Regions from separate parts of the Kitasatospora sp. NPDC056181 genome, predicted to be linked through region 1. Evidence: predicted binding sites of a transcription regulator. Region 1 holds the regulator's gene; the other holds the start of a gene.
What was found. Region 1 encodes HrcA, which represses chaperone genes, less so after heat shock. Its sites were predicted from a motif close to TTNGCACTCNGNNNNNCNGAGTGCNAA; they were not measured.

Region 1 (9,578 bases):
CCGGCCGCCTTGTGGTCGGCGGGGACGATCCGCAGCCCGCCCTCGTCGAGGACGGCCAGCCGGGTGCCGTCGCCGCTGACCGCGAACCCGTCCAGGCCGTCGACCAGCTGCTCGGCGCGGCGCTTGCGGAAGTCGAACCGCTCCAGGGCCGGGCGCGGGCGCTCGTCCTCCAGGGAGGCCGCCTCGTCCCCGAGCTCGCCGATCAGCGGGACCCTCGTCCAGAGCACGCCGTCCTTGGCCGCCCTCAGCAGGCCGAACCGGCCGCCCTCGACCGGGAAGGGGATGATCCGGTCGGCGATGCCGTCCAGGTCGACCCGGGTGGCCGGCGGCGCGTCGGGGGCGCCCTCGTCGCCGTCCGCCTTCTTGCCCCGCGGCTCGTCCTCCTCGCCGCCGACCGGCCGGCCCGCCCGCTGCGGCCCGAACGGGGACGGCGTGTCGGCGGCCAGCGTGATCAGGTACGGGCGGCAGCCGTTGGGGAACGACAGGTCGAAGACGTGCGAGTCGTAGACCGGGTCGAAGTTGCGCACCGAGAGGAACGCCAGGTGCTTACCGTCCGCGGTGAACGCCGGCGAGCTGTCGAAGAACCGCTGCGGGGTGACCTCGCTGACCGTCCGGGTGGCCAGGTTGGCCAGCACGATCTGCCGCAGCGAGAAGGCGCCCAGGCCCGCCGCCGGCTGCGACCAGGCCAGCCAGGCCGAGTCCGGGCTGAACGCCAGCCCGCTGACCTCGCCGTCGGTGCTGCGGGCCAGCTCGTGCACGGCCCCGTCGGCGAGCGTGACCAGCAGCACCCGGCCGTCGTGCGAACCGACCGCCGCCTGCTTGCCGTCCGGCGAGACCAGCAGGCCGCGGACCCGGCCAAGCCGCCCGGCGGCCAGCCGGCGGCGCTCGGCGCCCAGCACGGCCGGGGCGTACTCCAGCGCGTCCTCGCCCTCGGCGTCGGTCACCCAGAGCACGCCCTGGCCGCCGTCGTCGCCCGGCACCACCCGGGCCAGCCGGCCGCGCACGCCGGGCGTCTCGTCCAGCACCCGGGCCGGGCCCTCCCGGTGGGTCAGCCAGTGCACGGTGCCGCGGACCACGACGGCGCCGGCCCGGCCGGTGCGGTCGGGGGCGGCGCCCTCCAGCCAGTGCGCGGCCGGCACCGGGCGGGGGCGTCGCCCGGCCCGCGGCCCGGCCAGCCGGACGTCCAGCCGGCGCGGCCCGGCGGTCCCCGGGTCGTCCGGGTCGTCCAGGCCGTCCAGCAGCCAGAGGTCGCCGGCCCGGTGCCAGACCACCCGGGTGCCGTCGGTGGCGGCGTTGCGGGCGTAGAAGCCCTCCGGTGAGGTGGTGTGACGGCGCAGCCCGCTGCCGTCCGGGAGGCTGGAGTACAGCTCGCCGACGCCCTCGTGGTCCGAGAGGAAGGCGATGCGGGAACCGCCGGCCCCGCCCACCCAGAGCGGGGAGTCGAGCTGTCCGTCGAGGCCCTCGTGGACGCGGACGAACTCGTCGCGGCCGATCCAGAGCTTGCCGGCCTGGCCGCCCCGGTACCGCTTCCACCAGGCAGGGTCCCGGTTGTTCGCCGAGACGAGCAGCACCCGGTCGCCGTCCGGCTCGAACGCCAGGCCCCCGACCGGCCCGTACGGCAGCCGGTCCGGTTCGCCGCCGTCCAGCGGCACGGCGTACGCCCAGGTGCGGCGCAGGGTGGCCTCGCCCGCGGTGGTGGTGGCGATCGGGCGGCCGTCGGCCGTCCAGCCCTGGAGCCGGGTCTGGTCGCTGCCCCAGTACGTCAGCCGCCGGGACGGGCCGCCGTCCACCGGCGCGAGGTGCACCTCGGGCGCGCCGTCGCGGGTGGAGGTGAAGGCGATGTGCCGCCCGTCCGGGGAGAACCGCGGTCTGCGGACCGGGACGTGATCGGCCGTCAGCCGCCAGGCCCGGCCGCCGTCGAGCGGGGCGAGCCAGACGTCGTCCTCGGCCACGAAGGTGACCAGGTCACCGTGGAGGTGCGGGTGGCGCAGGTAGGCGCCGGCAGGGGTGCTCACGGTTTCACTCACGCGGCCAGCCTAGGCACGTCCGCACACGACGCACCGGCTTTTCCGCAACAGCGGCCCCGCGCGGGGGACGATCCCCGCGCGCCCGGGCCGCACGCGCCCCGGTGCCCGCTCAGGCCCAGCGGCCGGTGCGGCCCAGCAGCAGGGCGCCGGCGGCCACGCCCGCCGTGGAGGTGCGCAGCACCGAGGGGCCGAGCCGGTACGGCCCGGCGCCGGCCTCGGCGAAGGCGGCCAGCTCGTCCGGGGAGACCCCGCCCTCGGGGCCGACCACCAGCACGATGTCCCCGGCCTCCGGCAGGGCGGCGGCGGCCAGCGGCTCGGCGCCCTCCTCGTGCAGCACCGCGGCGAGCGCGGCACCGGCCAGGACCGGCGCCAGCTGCCGGGTGGTCATCAGCTCGCGTACCTCGGGGAAGCGCAGCCGGCGGGACTGCTTGCCCGCCTCGCGGGCGGTGGCCCGCCACTTGGCGAGCGCCTTGGCGCCGCGATCGCCCTTCCACTGGGTGATGCAGCGGGAGGCGGCCCAGGGGATCACCACGTCCACGCCGACCTCGGTCATGGTCTCCACGGCCAGCTCGCCGCGGTCGCCCTTGGGCAGTGCCTGGACGACGACGATCCGCGGCGCCGGGCCGGGCTCCCGCCGGACGGCGGCCACCGTCACGTCGACGGCGTCCTTGCCGTGCACCGCCGTCACCGTGCCGTCCACGCCGAGCCCCAGCCCGTCCGCGAGGGTCACCGCCTCCCCCGGCTGCAGCCGCTTCACGGCGGCGGCGTGCCGCCCCTCCGGGCCGTCCAGCCGGACCACCGCGCCGGGGGCGGCGGTGGCGAGCTGCGCGGTCTCGACGACGAACACGGGCGCGGTCATGGCGATGTCCTGGAGATCGGGGTCCGGGGCCGGGCGGGCCCGCGGAGGAAACGACGGCGCCCGGCGACCCTGTCGGGGATCACCGGGCGCCGGTGCGGTCAGCGGCCGTTGAAGGCGTCCTTCAGCCGGGAGAACAGCCCCTGCTGGCCCGGCGCGAACTGGCCGGAGGGCCGTTCCTCGCCGCGCAGCACCGCCAGGCGGCGCAGCAGCTCCTCCTGCTCGGCGTCGAGCTTGGTGGGCGTCTGCACCTCGACATGCACTATCAGGTCGCCCCGGCCGCCGCCGCGCAGGTGGGTGATGCCGCGGCCGTGCAGCGGGATCGACTGGCCGGACTGGGTGCCGGGCCGGATGTCGACCTCCTCCAGCCCGTCCAGGGTCTGCAGCGGCACCTGGGTGCCGAGCGAGGCGGCCGTCATCGGGATGGTGACGGTGCAGTGCAGGTCGTCGCCGCGGCGCTGGAACACCGTGTGGCTGGTCTCGGCGATCTCGACGTAGAGGTCGCCGGCGGGGCCGCCGCCGGGGCCGACCTCGCCCTCGCCGGCCAGCTGGATCCGGGTGCCGTTGTCGACACCGGCCGGGATCTTGACCGTCAGGGTGCGGCGGGCGCGGACGCGGCCGTCGCCGGCGCACTCCGGGCACGGGGTCGGCACGACGGTGCCGAAGCCCTGGCACTGCGGGCAGGGGCGGGAGGTCATGACCTGGCCCAGGAAGGACCGGGTGACCTGGGAGACCTCGCCCTTGCCGCGGCACATGTCACAGGTCTGCGCGGAGGTGCCGGGGGCGGCGCCCTCGCCGCTGCACGTGGTGCAGGTGACGGCCGTGTCGACCTGGAGTTCCTTGGTGGTGCCGAAGGCGGCCTCCTCCAGGGTGATCTCCAGCCGGATCATGGCGTCCTGGCCGCGCCTGGTCCGGGAGCGCGGGCCGCGCTGGCCGGAGGCGGCGCCGAAGAAGGCGTCCATGATGTCGGAGAAGCCGAAGCCCGCCGCGCCTGCGCCGAAGCCGCCCGCCCCGCCGCCGCCCGGCGACAGGGGGTCGCCGCCGAGGTCGTAGACCTGGCGCTTCTGCGGGTCGGAGAGCACCTCGTAGGCGGCGTTGATCTCCTTGAACCGCTCCTGCGTCTTCGGGTCCGGGTTGACGTCCGGGTGCAGTTCGCGTGCCAGGCGCCGGAACGCCTTCTTGATCTCGTCCTGCCCCGCATCCCGTCGGACGCCGAGTACCGCGTAGTAGTCCGTGGCCACCAAATGCTCCGCTTGTTCCGCCTGTAGAAGTGCTGCGACTGGAACCACCGCCGGAATTCCGACGGCGGCCTTTTCCTACGACTCGGCCAGGATCTGGCCCACGTACCGTGCCACCGCTCGCACCGCCCCCATTGTGCCCGGGTAGTCCATCCGGGTCGGACCGATCACACCCAGTTTGGCCACGCTCTCGTCGCCCGAACCGTAGCCCACGGAGACGATCGAGGTGGAATTGAGCCCTTCGTACGCGTTCTCCCGGCCGATCCGGACCGTCATCCCGGCGTCGGCCGTCTCACCCAGGAGGCGGAGCAGGACGACCTGCTCCTCCAGCGCCTCCAGCACCGGCTGGATGGTGAGCGGGAAGTCGTGCCCGAAGCGGGTCAGGTTGGCCGTGCCGGCCAGCATGATCCGCTCCTCGTTCTGCTCGGCGAGCGCCTCGAAGAGCGTCGCCAGGACGGTGGTGACGGTCGGCCGGTCGGCCGCCTCGAACTGGGACGGCAGTTCCTCCAGCAGTCCGGGGACGTCGGGCAGGCGCTGCCCGGCGGCCCTCGTGTTGACCTTGGCCCGCAGGTCGGCCAGGACGGTCTCGCCGACCGTGCCCGGACAGTCCACGAGCCGCTGCTCGACCCGGCCGGTGTTGGTGATCAGGACCAGCATCACCTTGGCCGGGGCGAGCGCCACCAGTTCGATGTGGCGCACGGTGGACCGGGAGAGCGAGGGGTACTGGACCACCGCGACCTGCCGGGTGAGCTGGGCGAGCAGCCGGACCGTGCGGGCGACGACGTCGTCCAGGTCGACCGCGCCGTCCAGGAAGTGCCGGATCGCCCGCCGCTCGGGCGCGCTCATCGGCTTGACCTCGGCCAGCCGGTCGACGAACAGGCGGTACCCCTTGTCGGTGGGGATCCGCCCGGCGCTGGTGTGCGGCTGGTGGATGTAGCCCTCCTCCTCCAGCGCCGCCATGTCGTTGCGGACGGTGGCCGGCGACACGCCGAGGCTGTGCCGCTCCACCAGGGCCTTGGACCCGACCGGCTCCTCGGTGCCCACGTAGTCCTGGACGATCGCGCGAAGCACCGCGAGCTTGCGGTCGTCGAGCTGGCGCACCTCACCGGCCATGGGGCACGCACCTCCGTCTTCGCACGTTGTCCGATGTGACATGTGTCCGTTCGTCCTGCTGCGGGCCCCGATGGCGGGCCCCGGCTTTGGCACTCTGAACACACGAGTGCCAGAACCGTACCTGCCAGTGTAAGGCCCGGGTCCGACGGCAGGAACGGCCCGGCGGGAGTGATCCTGCCCGCACTCCGCGGCGCGCGGGTGATGCCCCGCGCCCGTCCGGGTGGGAGCATCGATAGCGGACGGCGAACAGAGGAGCAGAGATGTCGACCTCGGGCCAGCACACCCGCTTCGCACCGGACCGCGGCCTGACCGGCCGGATGGTCGGGACGATGTTCGTGATCGGGCTGCTGTACGTCGGATTCACCGGCCTGCTGATCGTGCTGCTGCGCGGGGCCTGGCCGCTGATCGTGCTGCTCTCCGGCGGTCTGTTCGTGGCCCAGTTCTGGTTCAGCGACCGGATCACCGAACGGGCGATGGGCGCGCACCGGGTCACCCCGGAGCAGTACCCCCAGTTGCACGGCACCGTCGACCGGCTCTGCGCACTGGCCGACATGCCCAAGCCCCGGGTGGCGGTCGCCGACAACGACATGCCGAACGCCTTCGCGACCGGCCGCAACCCGCAGAACGCCGTGGTCTGCGTGACCACCGGGCTGCTGCGGCGACTGGAGCCGGAGGAGCTGGAGGGCGTGCTCGCGCACGAGCTGTCGCACGTCGCCCACCGGGACGTCGCGGTGATGACGATCGCCGGGTTCCTCGGGGTGCTGGCCGGGGCGATGACCCGGATCGCGATGTACGGCGGCTTCATGGGCGGCGGCCGCAACAACAACGACTCCAACGCGGCGATCATCGCGCTGATCATCCCGCTGGTGTCGGTGGTGGTCTACGCGATCAGCTTCCTGCTGACCCGGCTGCTCTCCCGCTACCGCGAGCTGGCGGCCGACCGGGCCGCGGCCCAGCTGACGGGCCGGCCCAGCGCGCTCGCCTCGGCCCTGACCAAGGTGACCGGCCAGATCGCCGCCATCCCCACCAAGGACCTGCGCCAGGCGCAGCCGTACAACGCCTTCTACTTCGCCCCGGCGCTGAGCGCCCGGGACGCCGCCACGCAGCTGCTCTCCACCCACCCGTCGCTGGAGCGGAGGCTGGAGCAGCTCGCGAAGATGTCGGCCGGGCTCGGCCACTGACACCACCCTCCGGAAGGGACCGCCGTGGGATTCCTGGACACGCTGTTCGGCCGCACCAAGCCGGTCAGGCCCGACCTCGACCAGCTGTTCGGCGTGCCGTCGGCCGCGCTGACCCTGGAGGCGGCGGCCGGGTTCCGGCCCACCGGCGTCGGGTCGGTCTGCTTCGCCTCCGTCGAGGGCGGCGCCTTCGGCGAGGTCGAACGGCAGGTGCGGGCGCTGCTGGACGCCGACGCCGGGCGCGGCGGCGTCCCGGTGGAGGCCTCCAAGGACGCGTACGGCTACTCCTGGCTGCTCGCCCGGCACAGCCCCGAGGAGCTGCCGGACCTGGTCAACGACCTGCACGCGGTCAACAGCGAGCTGGAGGCGAACGGCTTCGGGCCGCAGCTGCTCTGCTCGCTGGTCGCCTTCCGCGACCCCGAGGGGCGGCCACTGGCCCTGGTCTACCTGTACAAGCGCGGCACGTTCTACCCGTTCGCGCCGGTGCCGGGCGGCGGGGAGAAGCGCAACAGCCCGCTGGAACTGCAGGTCAACGCCATGCTCGGGAACGACCTGCGGCTGGAGAAGGACCTCACCCGCTGGTTCCCGGTCTGGGGCGCGCCGGGCCTGTGACGGCCGGCCCTGTGACGGTCCGGCCCGTGACGGCCGCGCCGCCGGCGGTAATTCGCTGGCCCGCGGACCCGGGGGCGCCCTAGGGTCCGGCCGTGATCAACTGGACCGAGATCGAGACCGCGCAGCCCTCCCCCGAGCTGCTGGCCGCGGTGAGCGGGGCACTGCGCTCCCCCGACCCGCAGACCCGCGACTGCCTCGCCTACGAGCAGCTGTGCCGCTGGATCCCGCTCCTCGCACCGCCGGAGCTGTACGCGCTCGGCGACGAGATGGCCGAACGGCTGACCGACCCCGAGATCCAGGCCCGGACCTTCGCCCCGCTGATCCTCGCCGACCTCGTCGACGCCGGCGCCTACCGCCCCGCCTGGCTGGAGGCCTTCGCCCGCTGGTACCCCGCCGAGACGGACCTGCGCGGGTGGGACCGGGAGCTCGGCTGGCTGCACGCGGTCGCGCACGGCGCCGACCTGCTGGCCGCCCTCGGCCGCAGCCCGCTGGTCACCGACCCCGAGCCGCTGCTGGAGCTGGCCGCCGCCCGGCTGCTGGCCCCCACCGACCACGTCTGGGACGCCATGGAGGACGACCGGCTCGGCCGCGCCGTCGCCCTCGTCCTCACCCGGCCCGGGCTGACCGAGCGGCAGGCGCTGGCCTGGCTCGACCCGATCGCCGCCCAGCCCCCGCGCCGCCCCACCGCGACGGCCCCCGGCGTCGCCGCGACCCTCTCCAACACCCTGCGGACCCTGCGGGCGGTGTACGTGCTCGCCGACCGGGGCGTCCGCCCGGCCCGCGGCGCCGAGCCGCTGACGGTGCACCACTCCGCCGCCCTGCGCGCGCGGATCGCGGAGCTCCTGGTGGTCAACTCGCCGTTCACGGGCTGACGCCTCGTAGACTCCGGGGAATGCGCAGCCGCGAGTACGGACCAGACCTCACCCCGCCGTGGAAGCGGCAGCAGCCCGCCCCGGAGGTGCCCGCCGAACGGGACCTCGTGGTGGAGGAGGCGGCGACCGGCTTCTGCGGTGCGGTGGTGCGCTGCGAGAAGACCGCCGAGGGCTTCACCGTCACGCTGGAGGACCGGTTCGGCAAACACCGGGTCTTCCCCATGGTGGCGCGCGGGTTCCTGTTGGAGGGCCGGGTCGTCACGCTGGTCCGGCCCGTCGGCCCGGCCCCCGCGAAGGGCCCCGGCCGCACGGCCTCCGGCTCGGTGGCCGTCCCCGGCGCGCGCGCCCGGGTCGCCCGGGAGTCCCGGATCTACGTCGAGGGACGGCACGACGCCGAGCTGGTCGAGCGGGTCTGGGGCGACGACCTGCGGATCGAGGGCGTGGTGGTCGAGTACCTGGAGGGCGTCGACGACCTGCCCGCGATCGTCGCCGACTTCGCCCCGGGCCCGGGGCGGCGCCTCGGCGTCCTGGTCGACCACCTGCTCCCCGGCACCAAGGAGCACCGCATCGCCGCCCGGGTCACGGGGGACGCGGTGCTGGTCGTCGGCCACCCCTACGTCGACGTCTGGCAGGCCGTGAAGCCCGCCTCCGTCGGCATCCCCGCCTGGCCGGACGTCCCGCGCGGCGAGGTCTGGAAGGAGGGCGTCTGCCGCCGCCTCGGCTGGCCCGTGGACACCCCCGCCGCCTGGAAGCGCATCCTGTCCCGGGTGAACAGCTACAAGGACCTGGAGCCCGAGCTCCTCGGCCGCGTCGAGGAGCTCATCGACTTCGTGACCCTCCCGGATCAGGAGTAGGTCTGGAACTCCGAGGTGTCGAGCGTGATGCCCAGCAGATCCACCTCGACCGGATCGCCGAACTTCGTGGTCCGCTCGGCCCAGTACACCGGGGTACCGGAAGCCGTGTCGGTGGTCAGATCCGTGAGGAGCACACACACGCCCTTGAGCGGATCGACGATGAGGTACGCCGGGATCCCGCCCTGGGCGTACATCTCACGCTTGGTCCGGTAGTCGCGGTGCACGCTGGTCTTGGAAACCACCTCGACCACCACGGTCACCGCGGAGGCGGCCAGCAGACGGCCCGCCTCCGGGACGACACCCCGCTCGAACACGACCAGATCCGGTTGGGGCTCGCTGGCCTCGCCGGAGATGATCAGATCCTGGGTCTGGAGCGCCCGCCACCGGGTGTAGGGGGTCTGGTGCTGAATCGCGGAGACGATGAGGTTGTGGACCATGTCCGGCCCGGCCATCATCACGATTTCCCCCCTGATGAGCTCGGCCTTGACGCCTTCCGGAACCTCCAGGTTCTCGAAGATCCCCATCATCCGGTCATCGATGGCGGTCACTGCGCGCTCCCTCCGACGGCTGACACCACGTTAACGGCCCTCAGTCCACCAGGTCACGCACGACGGCGTCGGCCAGGAGGCGGCCCTGGAGGGTGAGGACGGCGCGGCCGACGGCGAACGGCTCCGCGGCGAGGAGGCCGTCGGCGAGGTGGCGGCCGGCCGCCTCCAGGCCGGTCCCCGTCAGGAGGGTGAGCGGGATGCCCTCGGCGAGGCGCAGTTCGAGCAGGATGCGCTCGACCCGGCGGTCCTCGTCCGCGAGCACCTCACGGCCCTGGGCCGG
Region 2 (9,578 bases), on a different contig from region 1:
CGCACAGCACCTGCTGGAGGAGGGAGAGCTGCCCAAGGGCGTGAAGCGTGAGGAGCTGGAGGCGATAGCCGAGGACGCGGAACGCGCCAAGGACGTCTTCATCCGCTCCAACCTCCGTCTGGTGGTGGCCGTCGCCCGGCGTTACCCGCGCAGCGGCCTCCCGCTCCTGGACCTCATCCAGGAGGGCAATGCGGGGCTGGTCCGGGCGGTCGAGAAGTTCGACTACGCGAAGGGCTTCAAGTTCTCCACCTACGCGACCTGGTGGATCCGGCAGGCGATCACCCGGTCGATCGCCGACCAGTCGCGGACGATCCGGCTGCCCGTCCACCTGGTCGAGGAGCTCGGCCGGATCCGGCGGGTGCAGCGCGAGAAGTCCAAGGAGCTGGGCCGCGAGGCCGATCCGTCCGAGATCGCGGCCGAGCTGGACACCACCGAGGCGCGCATCAAGGACGTGCTGGACTGGGCGCGCGACCCGGTGAGCCTGAACATGTCGGTCGACGACGAGGGTGAGACCCAGTTCGGCGACCTCGTCGAGGACACCGGGGCGACGTCCCCGGAGGACGCCGTGATGGTCATGCTCCGCCGCGAGGAGCTGGACGACCTGATCGGCCGGCTGGACGACCGTACGGCGTCGATCATCCGGTCCCGGTACGGGATGGAGGACGGCCGGGAGCGGACGCTGACCGAGGTCGGCAAGCAGCACGGCCTGACCCGCGAGCGGATCCGCCAGATCGAGAAGCACGCGCTGGCCGAGCTGAAGAAGATCGCCGACCACGCCGGCTTCGAGGCCGCCTGACGGGTTCTCCCGGCGGCCTCGGCCGTCGTCGCCCGGGCCGTCGTCGCCCGGGCCGTCGTCGCCCGGGCCGTCGTCGCCCGGGCCGTCGTCGCCCGGGCCGCCGTCGGCCACCGCCGTGGGCCCCGGCGCGGAACGTTCCGCGCCGGGGCTCACGCGTCCCCGGGCGGCGGCCCGGCCGCAGGGCCGGGGGTGGCTCCGGGGCCCGGCCCGGTGCCGGGAGCTTCTAGGCTGGAGGAGTGGACAACGTGCAAGACGGAGGTCGACCGGTGACCGAGCAGAAGCCCGTGCAGGACGGCACGGACCCCACGACGGCCGCGGGCGCCGGATCCGGTGCCTCCGCCCAAGCGGCGCCGAAGGCCCGCCTGGTCTTCCGCGACCCGCTGGACCAGCAGTCCCGGGACGACACCGACAGCGGCTGGGGCGACCGCCCGGCAGCGGGGGAGAGCAGTGGGCGGGGGCTGGACTGGTACCTGAGCCAGCGCCCGCCGCACCACGGCGGCTGACCGGCGCCCCCCGCACCACGGCGACTGACCGGCGCGTGCCGCTCCGGGCAGGGCGCCTCCGGGCGGCGGCCGACCCGGGCGGCCGGGGCTCAGCGCCGGGGCGTGACCAGCGCGTCGCGGATCTCGGTGAGCAGGACGACCTCCTTGGCCTCCGCCTCCGCCGCCTCCTCGGCAAGGGTCTTCCGCTTGGCGGTGAACCTGGTCATGGGCAGGATCAGGCAGAAGTAGACGACGGCCGCGGTGATCAGGAACTGCAGGGCCGCGCTCAGCACCGAGCCCCAGAGGATGAAGATGCCGGACGTCACCTCCCCGGTCGCGCTCACCTCACAGGGACCCTTGAGGCAGGAGCTGTAGGAGGCCAGGTCCTTGGCCCCGAACACGCCGACGATCGGATTGATCACGCCCTTGACGAAGGCGTTGACAATGTTGGTGAAAGCCGCACCGATGACCACGGCGACGGCGAGGTCGACGACATTTCCCCGCAGCAGGAATTCCTTGAAGCCTTTCATGCCGCGTGAACGACGAAGTCGTTGTCCGGTTACGGGTGATCTTCGGCGGCCCCCGATTGACAACCCGTTTGGTGGACGGGCGTGGCGCCCGGCGGCGGCAGGCCCGCCCGCGCGGGCCCGAACGCCAGCGCCGCCGCCACGGAGAGCAGGAGCAGGGCCGGCAGCCCGGGCCGGTGCCGGAAGGCCTGCCGGAGCCGGTGGAGGCGGCCGGACCCGCGCCGGATCGGCGGGAACGACGGCACCTCCCGCCGGGGCGGGACGGCGGGCGCGGGGAGCGGGAACGGAAGGGGGAGGCTCGTGGTCGTCATGGGCACCGCCGGTGGTCGCAGGGCGCCGGCCCGCTGCGGACCGGCTTCTCGTGACGCACACTCTGGGCCGCAAGCGAGCCCGGCGGAAGTCCTTTCCCCAGGCCTGTGGAAAACCCGGGGTTGTGGATAACTTCCATCAACCGCCCGGGTGAATTCGGCGACTCCGGGAATGCGATCCCAAGCCTGCACGGGAACCACCCCGGGCCCCGCACACCCCCCCCGGGCCCCGCACGGAAACCACCCCGGGCCCCGCACGACGAAGGGCCCGCCGACCCCGCCGGAGCGGGGTCAACGGGCCCTTCGAAAGCCTGGGATCAGCCGGCCGGCTTCGCCGCGGCCGCCGGGGCGGGGCTCGCCGCGGGGGCGGAGCCGCCCGAGGACGAGGCCGGGGCTGCCGACGAGGACGAGGACGACGAGGACGAAGCCGCGCCCACCGAGCTGCTGGAGGACGAGCGGCTGTCGGTCCGGTAGAAGCCGGACCCCTTGAAGACCACACCCACGGCCGAGAAGACCTTGCGGAGCCGTCCCTGGCATTCGGGGCACGTGGTCAGCGCCTCGTCGGTGAACTTCTGCACCGCCTCCAGGCCGTTGCCGCACTCGGTGCACTGGTACTGGTACGTGGGCACTTGTCTTCCTCCTGGCACTCTCGCCTGATGAGTGCTAACGATGGTCAATGATGCGGCATTCCGCTGGATCAGTCCAGCGACTCGAATGTGAGATGAGACGGGGGGCGCCGCCTGGCGCCCCCCGCACGCGTGCTGTACGCGCTCCGCTCAGCGCTCGGCCGCACCGACCAGCTGCCGCGCCACGGGCCGCTCGCCACCGGCGACGACCACCGGGGTGCTCGCCGCCCCCGGCGCGACCAGCAGGTGCCGCAGGGCGACCAGCGCGACCAGGCCAAGTCCGGCGCCGGCCACCGGCACCAGGAACCCGGCCGACGGCCCGTGGCCGTCGATCAGCCGCCCGGCCACCGTGGAACCGGTCGCCAGGCCGAGGCCGATGGCGCCGGTCAGCCAGGTGAAGGCCTCGGTCTTGGCGCCGTCCGCGACCAGCGTCTCGACCAGGGTGTACCCGGTGATCAGGGTCGGCGCGATGGCCAGGCCGCAGACCAGGCCGGCGACGGACAGGGCGACCAGGTTGGGCATCGCCCAGAGCGTCGAGCAGCCCAGCACCAGCAGCGCGTAGCTGGCCAGCATCCGCTGCCGGGCGGCGCGGCGCCAGGCGACCATGCCGTAGAGCACGCCGGCCAGCATCGAGCCGCCGGCGAAGATCCCGTAGACCGTGCCGTTGGCGCCGGGCTGGCCGACGGACTCGGTGAAGGCGGTGACGGAGACCTGCATCCCGCCGAACACGGTGCCGACGCCCAGGAACGCGCCGGCCAGCAGGCGGACGCCGGGCGAGGACAGCGCGGAGACCCGGCGGGCGCCCGGCTGGTGCGGGTGGCGGGCCGGGGCGGTGCGGCGCTGGGCGGCGAAGGCGAGCCCGCCGGCGACGGTCAGCGCGGCCTCGGCGATCAGCCCGGCCGAGGGGTTGACCGAGGTGGCGATGGCGCTGGCCAGCACGGGGCCGATCACGAAGGTGAACTCGTCCGTCACCGACTCGAAGGCGAACGCGGTGTTCAGCTTGGCCGCGGGCGCGCCCTCGGTGGAGAGCTTGGCGACCCAGCGGGAGCGGACCATCGCGCCGATCTGCGGCACGCTGGCACCCGCCGGGGCGGCCGCCAGCAGCAGGGCCCAGACGGGGGCGTGGCCGAGGGCCAGCGCGATCAGCACGCCGACCGAGACGGCGTGCACGATCACGCTCGGCACCAGGACGGCCGCCTGGCCGTACCGGTCGGCCAGCCGGCCGGTCTGCGGCCCGACGAGGGCCTGGGCGACGGCCGAGACGGCCGCGACGGTGCCGGCGGTGCCGTACGAGCCGTGGGTGTCGAAGACGAGCAGCAGGATGCCCAGGCTCAGCATGGCGTACGGGAGCCGCGCGGCGAACGCGGGCGCCAGGAACGTCCAGGCGCCCGGGGTGCGCAGCAGCGCGCCGTAGCCGATGCGGGCGGGCGCCTCGGCGTCGGAGGGGGCGTCCACGGGGACGCCGCTGTTGTCGACCGTTCGGCGGGCCGTCACGGTCGGTCCTTCCTGCTGCCTGGTAGCGCGGAAGGGGCAATGGGTGGCCCCGACGGCGCCGAGAGTCGTCCTCTCGCGCGTCGACCGGGGTAGTTACCGGGCCGGCCCGGTGTGGTTGCCGGGGGTCAGGCCGCGGCCGCCGAGCGGTCGCGCCAACTCTGCTTCAGGCAGATGCTGGGGTGTTTCGTCCATCATACTTATACGCGCGTAGATGTCGCGCTTGCCTCCACAATACAGGGCCCATCCAAATCTGTCCTGCCAATTGAAGGTGAACAGCGGACGAACCCCTCAAGTCGCAGGCCAGGGCGTCCGTTCAGCCACTTCAAGCCCCGCTGCCCGGCCGCCCCCGGGCCCCGCCCGGCCTCCCCCCGGCCCCCCTCAGCGCCCCCGGCCGTTCAGCCACCCGGCGAGCTTGCCGCCCTTGTCCACGGCCCGCAGCCGCCGCTCCGCGGCCTCGCCCACCTCGTCGGTGGTGACCACCAGCAGCTCGTCGCCGCCGCGCAGCACGGTCGCCTTGTCCGGGACGAAGCTGCTCCCCTCGCGGACGACCAGGGTGACCGCCGCCCCGGCCGGCAACCGCAGCTCGCTGATCTCCACGCCGGACATCTTCGAGTCCGGCGCCAGCGCCACCGAGAGCAGGTGTCCGTGCAGCTTCTCCAGCGGGGCGGACTCGATGCCGAGGTCCTGTCCCATCGAGCCCTCGCCGATCCGCAGCCACTTGGCCACCAGGGGCAGGGTGGGGCCCTGGAGCAGGGTGAACACCACGACCAGGATGAAGACGATGTTGAAGACTTCCTGGGCCATCGGGGCGCCCGCGACCATCGGGATGGTGGCCAGCACGATGGGCACCGCCCCGCGCAGCCCGGCCCAGCTCAGCAGCGCCTGTTCGCGCACGGGGAGCCTGAACGGCGTGAGGGTCAGCACCACCGAGAGCGGCCGCGCCAGGAAGACCAGCACCGCGCCGATCACCAGCGCGGGCACCACGGCCGAGCCCATCGACTCGGGGGTGCAGAGCAGGCCGAGCAGCACGAACATGCCGATCTGCCCGATCCAGGCCAGCCCGTCGGCGAAGCCGCGGACGGCCGGTCCGTGCGGCAGCTTGGCGTTGCCGAGGATGACGGCGCAGATGTAGACGGCGAGGAAGCCGGAGCCGTGCAGCAGTGCGCCGCCCGCGTAGGCGAGCACGGTGAGCGCCATGACCGCGATCGGGTAGAGGCCGGAGGACGGCAGTGCGACGTGCTTGATCCCGAACGCGCCGATCCTGCCGATCGCGAAGCCGACGGCCGCGCCGATCGCCAGCTCGGCGACGATCGTGCCGACCAGCACGTACCAGGAGTCCAGCTCGCCCGCGGTGGCGAAGGCCACGACCAGGATGACCACGGGCGCGTCGTTGAAGCCGGACTCCGCCTCCAGCAGGCCGGTGAGCCGGTGCGGCAGCGGCACCATCCGCAGGACGGAGAAGACGGCCGCGGCGTCGGTCGAGGAGACGATCGCGCCGAGCAGCATGGAGGTCCGCCAGTCGAGGCCGACCAGCCAGTGCGCGCCGGCGGCGGTGACGAAGACGCTGACCCCGACGCCGACGGTGGCGAGCACGGTGGCGGCGGGCATCACCGGTCTGACCTCGCGCCAGCTGGTCTTGAGACCGCCCTCGGCCAGGATCACCACCAGGGCGGCGTAGCCGAGCACCTGGGTGAGGGCGGCGTTGTTGAAGGAGACGCCGAGGCCGTTCTGGCCCAGGGCGACGCCGATGCCGAGGTAGATCAGCAGGCTGGGCAGTCCCGACCGGGTCGAGATGCGCACGGCGACCACCGCGACCAGCAGGATCACGGAGAACTCGAGGAGCAGCTGGTTCAAGTGGTCGACGTTCACGCAGGGGCACCTCGGGCAGGCTGGGGGCGGGCGGGGTGTCTGGCGGCGGTGAGGCCGGAGGAGTCGACGGCCGGAAGGGGGACGGGGCCGGCGAAGGCCGATTGCTCCCCTTGTGGATCGTTACTCAGTCTAACATTTTGCCATATCTTTAGCTTCACCTTTCCCACCGGCCTCCCGCCTGCGGTTCTCTGACCTCCCCGGATCCCACCGTGGGCGTCCCCCGTGCACGCCCGCCAGCCGAGTCGGCCTAATGTGGTGCCCTGTCATGGCCGAGTGCCCTGGACATGCCCACCTGCTCCCCAGTCGAGGACCGCAAGGACCCAGATGCCCCGCTCGAAGAAGTTCCGGCGCGCCCGTCTGATCGTGATCGTGCTGGTCGTGCTGCTGGTGGCCGGCACCGGCTACGGCGGCTACCGGGGGGTGGCCGCGGTCCGCGCGTCGTTCCCGGAGGTCGACGGCAGCGTCAAGGTGGCGGGCCTGAGCGCGCCGGTCGACGTCAAGCGGGACGCCAACGGCATCCCCCAGCTCTACGCCGACACCGGCGAGGACCTCTTCCGGGCCCAGGGCTACGTCCAGGCCCAGGACCGCTTCTGGGAGATGGACGTCCGGCGGCACATCACCGCCGGCCGCCTCTCCGAGATGTTCGGCGACGGCCAGGTCGAGACCGACTCCTTCATCCGCACCATGGGCTGGCGCCAGGTGGCGCAGAAGGAGTTCGACGAGAAGCTCGCGCCGGAGACCAAGAAGTACCTCCAGGCCTACGCGGACGGCGTCAACGCCTGGCTCGGCGAACACCCCGGCGGCCAGAGCGCCTCGCTGGAGTACACGCTGCTCGGCGTCGTCAACGGCGGCTACAAGCCCGAGCAGTGGACGCCCGTCGACTCGGTGTCCTGGCTGAAGGCGATGGCCTGGAACCTCTCCGGGAACCTCCAGGAGGAGATCGACCGCTCGCTGCTCGCCCAGGACTTCAGCCCGGAGAAGATCGCCGAGCTGTACCCGGAGTACCCGTACGCGAGCAACGGCACGATCGTGCGGACCGGCACCGTCAGCGGCGACACCTACCGCCCCGCCGACGGCGCCGCCCCGGCCGCCGGTGCGCCCGGCACCGGTTCCGCCGCCCAGGGCGCGGCCGCCACCAAGGCGATGCTGAAGGACGTCACCGACCGGATCGACGCGATGCCGCAACTGCTCGGCCGACAGGGCCAGGGCATCGGGTCCAACTCCTGGGCGGTCGCCGGTTCGCACACCACGACCGGCAAGCCGCTGCTGGCCAACGACCCGCACCTCGGCCCCGGCCTGCCCTCGGTCTGGTACCAGATGGGCCTGCACTGCCGGACCGTCTCGGCCGCCTGCCAGTACGACGTCTCGGGCTTCACCTTCGCCGGCATGCCGGGCGTGGTGATCGGCCACAACAAGGACATCGCCTGGGGCTTCACCAACCTCGGCGCCGACGTCACCGACCTCTTCCTGGAGAAGGTCACCGGCCCGGAGACGTACCTGGTGGACGGCAAGGAGGTGAAGTTCGCGCTGCGCAAGGAGACCATCAAGGTCGCCGGCGGCGAGGACCGCACCATCACCGTCCGCACCACGCAGACCGGCGCACCGCTGATCTCCGACCAGAGCACCGAGCAGCAGAACGTCGGCAAGTACGCGCCGAACGGCACCGCCGCCCCCGACCGCGGCACCGGCGGCTACGGCGTCGCCCTGCAGTGGACGGCGCTCAGCCCCGGCAAGACCATGGACGCCGTCTTCGAGCTGGACCGCGCCAAGGGCTGGGACGACTTCCGGGCCGCCGCCAAGGACTTCGCCGTCCCCGCGCAGAACCTGATCTACGCCGACTCCAAGGTCATCGGCTACCAGGCCCCCGGCGACATCCCCGTGCGCGGCAAGGGCGACGGCACGTACCCGGCCCCCGGCTGGGACTCCGCCTACCAGTGGAAGGGCTCCATCCCCTTCACCGCCCTGCCGTACAGCTACAACCCCCCGGCCGGCTACATCGTCACCGCCAACCAGGCCGTGGTCGACCCCTCGTACAAGTACCTGCTGACCAAGGACTGGGAGTACGGCACCCGGGCCAAGGAGATCACCGACCAGATCGAGGCCAAGCTCAAGAACAACGGCAGGATCTCGCCGGACGACATGCAGGAGATGCAGCTCGACAACACCAGCATCCTCGCGAAGAAGCTGGTCCCGCTGCTGCTCAAGGTGCAGATCGACGACCCGTACGTGCGCGAGGCGCAGGACCTCCTGAAGGACTGGAACTACCACCAGGACGCCGACTCGGCCGCCGCCGCCTACTACAACGGCGTCTGGCGCCAGCTGCTCAGCCTCTCCTTCGGCCAGAAGTTCCCGGCCGACCTGCGGGCCAAGGACAACTGCCTGCTGGTCCGCCGGCAGACCGACCCGACCAAGCCGGACAGCAGCACCCAGATCGTCACCGAGTGCGGCACCCGCGACCCGGGCAAGGCCCAGCCGGACGGCGGCGACCGCTGGACCGAGGTGGTGCGCCAGCAGCTGGACAAGCCCGACAGCGGCTGGTGGACGTACATCGACTCGGGGCACAAGGAGCAGAAGGGCCTGGACAACCTGCTCGCCGAGGCGATGAAGAACGCCCGTCAGGACCTCACCTCGCTGCTCAGCAAGGACGTCTCCACCTGGAGCTGGGGCCGCCTGCACAAGCTGACGCTGCGCGAGCAGACCATGGGGACCGACGACTCGTCGATCGCCTCCGGCGTCGTGCACAAGCTGCTCAACCGCGGCCCCTACCGCCTCTCGGGCGGTTCGGCGGCGGTCGACGCGGCCGGCTGGAACGCGGCCGCCGGGTACGAGGTGGACTGGATCCCGTCGATGCGGATGGTGGTCGACATGAGCGACCTCGACGCCTCGCGCTGGATCAACGTCGGCGGCGCCTCCGGGCACGCCTTCCACCCCAACTACAACGACCAGACCGACCTCTGGCTCGACGGCAAGCTGCTGACCTGGGCCTTCTCGCCGGACGCGGTCGAGAAGTCGGCCAAGAACAAGCTGGTGCTGACCACCGGCTGACCCACCGCAGGACCGCGGCCCCGCCCACCCCGCACCGGGGAGGGCGGGGCCGCGGCCGTTACCGGCCCGGCGCGTCACCGCCGAGGCGGTGCAGCCCCGACGGCGTGAGCGCCACGTCCACCGGCAGGTCGTGCGGCTCGGCCGGCACGCTTGCCAGCAGCTCGTGCTCGTACAGCAGCACCGCCAGCAGCGGCCGTACGCCGGCCCGCTCCAGCCGGGCCAGCACCCGGTCGTACGAGCCGCCGCCCCGGCCCAGCCGCAGCCCCTGCCGGTCCACCGCCAGGCCCGGCAACAGCACCAGCTCCGCCCCGGTCACCGCCTCCGGCCCGAGCCGGCCGCCGACCGGCTCCAGCAGCCCGCGCCCGGCCGGGGCCAGCGCCCCGGGACCCTCGTACGCGGCCCAGTCCAGGTCGTTGTCGGCCAGCAGCACC

Region 2: the regulator HrcA is predicted to act here: its motif matches at 2,754-2,780, upstream of ACFC1F_RS00195 (FmdB family zinc ribbon protein).

What each region holds. Positions count from the first base shown of each region.
Region 1 is NZ_JBHJUK010000053.1:8,657-18,234, forward strand. It holds gene ACFC1F_RS20875 (PDZ domain-containing protein) at 1-2,027, opposite strand, end outside; gene ACFC1F_RS20880 (16S rRNA (uracil(1498)-N(3))-methyltransferase) at 2,137-2,886, opposite strand; gene dnaJ (molecular chaperone DnaJ) at 2,985-4,124, opposite strand; gene hrcA (heat-inducible transcriptional repressor HrcA) at 4,200-5,234, opposite strand; gene htpX (zinc metalloprotease HtpX) at 5,495-6,415, shown strand; gene ACFC1F_RS20900 (hypothetical protein) at 6,440-7,024, shown strand; gene ACFC1F_RS20905 (DUF2785 domain-containing protein) at 7,117-7,896, shown strand; gene ACFC1F_RS20910 (DUF3097 domain-containing protein) at 7,917-8,750, shown strand; gene ACFC1F_RS20915 (Uma2 family endonuclease) at 8,741-9,298, opposite strand; gene hemW (radical SAM family heme chaperone HemW) at 9,339-9,578, opposite strand, start outside.
Region 2 is NZ_JBHJUK010000001.1:37,060-46,637, reverse strand. It holds gene ACFC1F_RS00210 (sigma-70 family RNA polymerase sigma factor) at 1-796, shown strand, start outside; gene ACFC1F_RS00205 (hypothetical protein) at 1,063-1,299, shown strand; gene mscL (large conductance mechanosensitive channel protein MscL) at 1,389-1,808, opposite strand; gene ACFC1F_RS00195 (FmdB family zinc ribbon protein) at 2,431-2,742, opposite strand; gene ACFC1F_RS00190 (MFS transporter) at 2,890-4,194, opposite strand; gene ACFC1F_RS00185 (potassium/proton antiporter) at 4,612-6,102, opposite strand; gene ACFC1F_RS00180 (penicillin acylase family protein) at 6,427-9,147, shown strand; gene ACFC1F_RS00175 (5-formyltetrahydrofolate cyclo-ligase) at 9,206-9,578, opposite strand, start outside.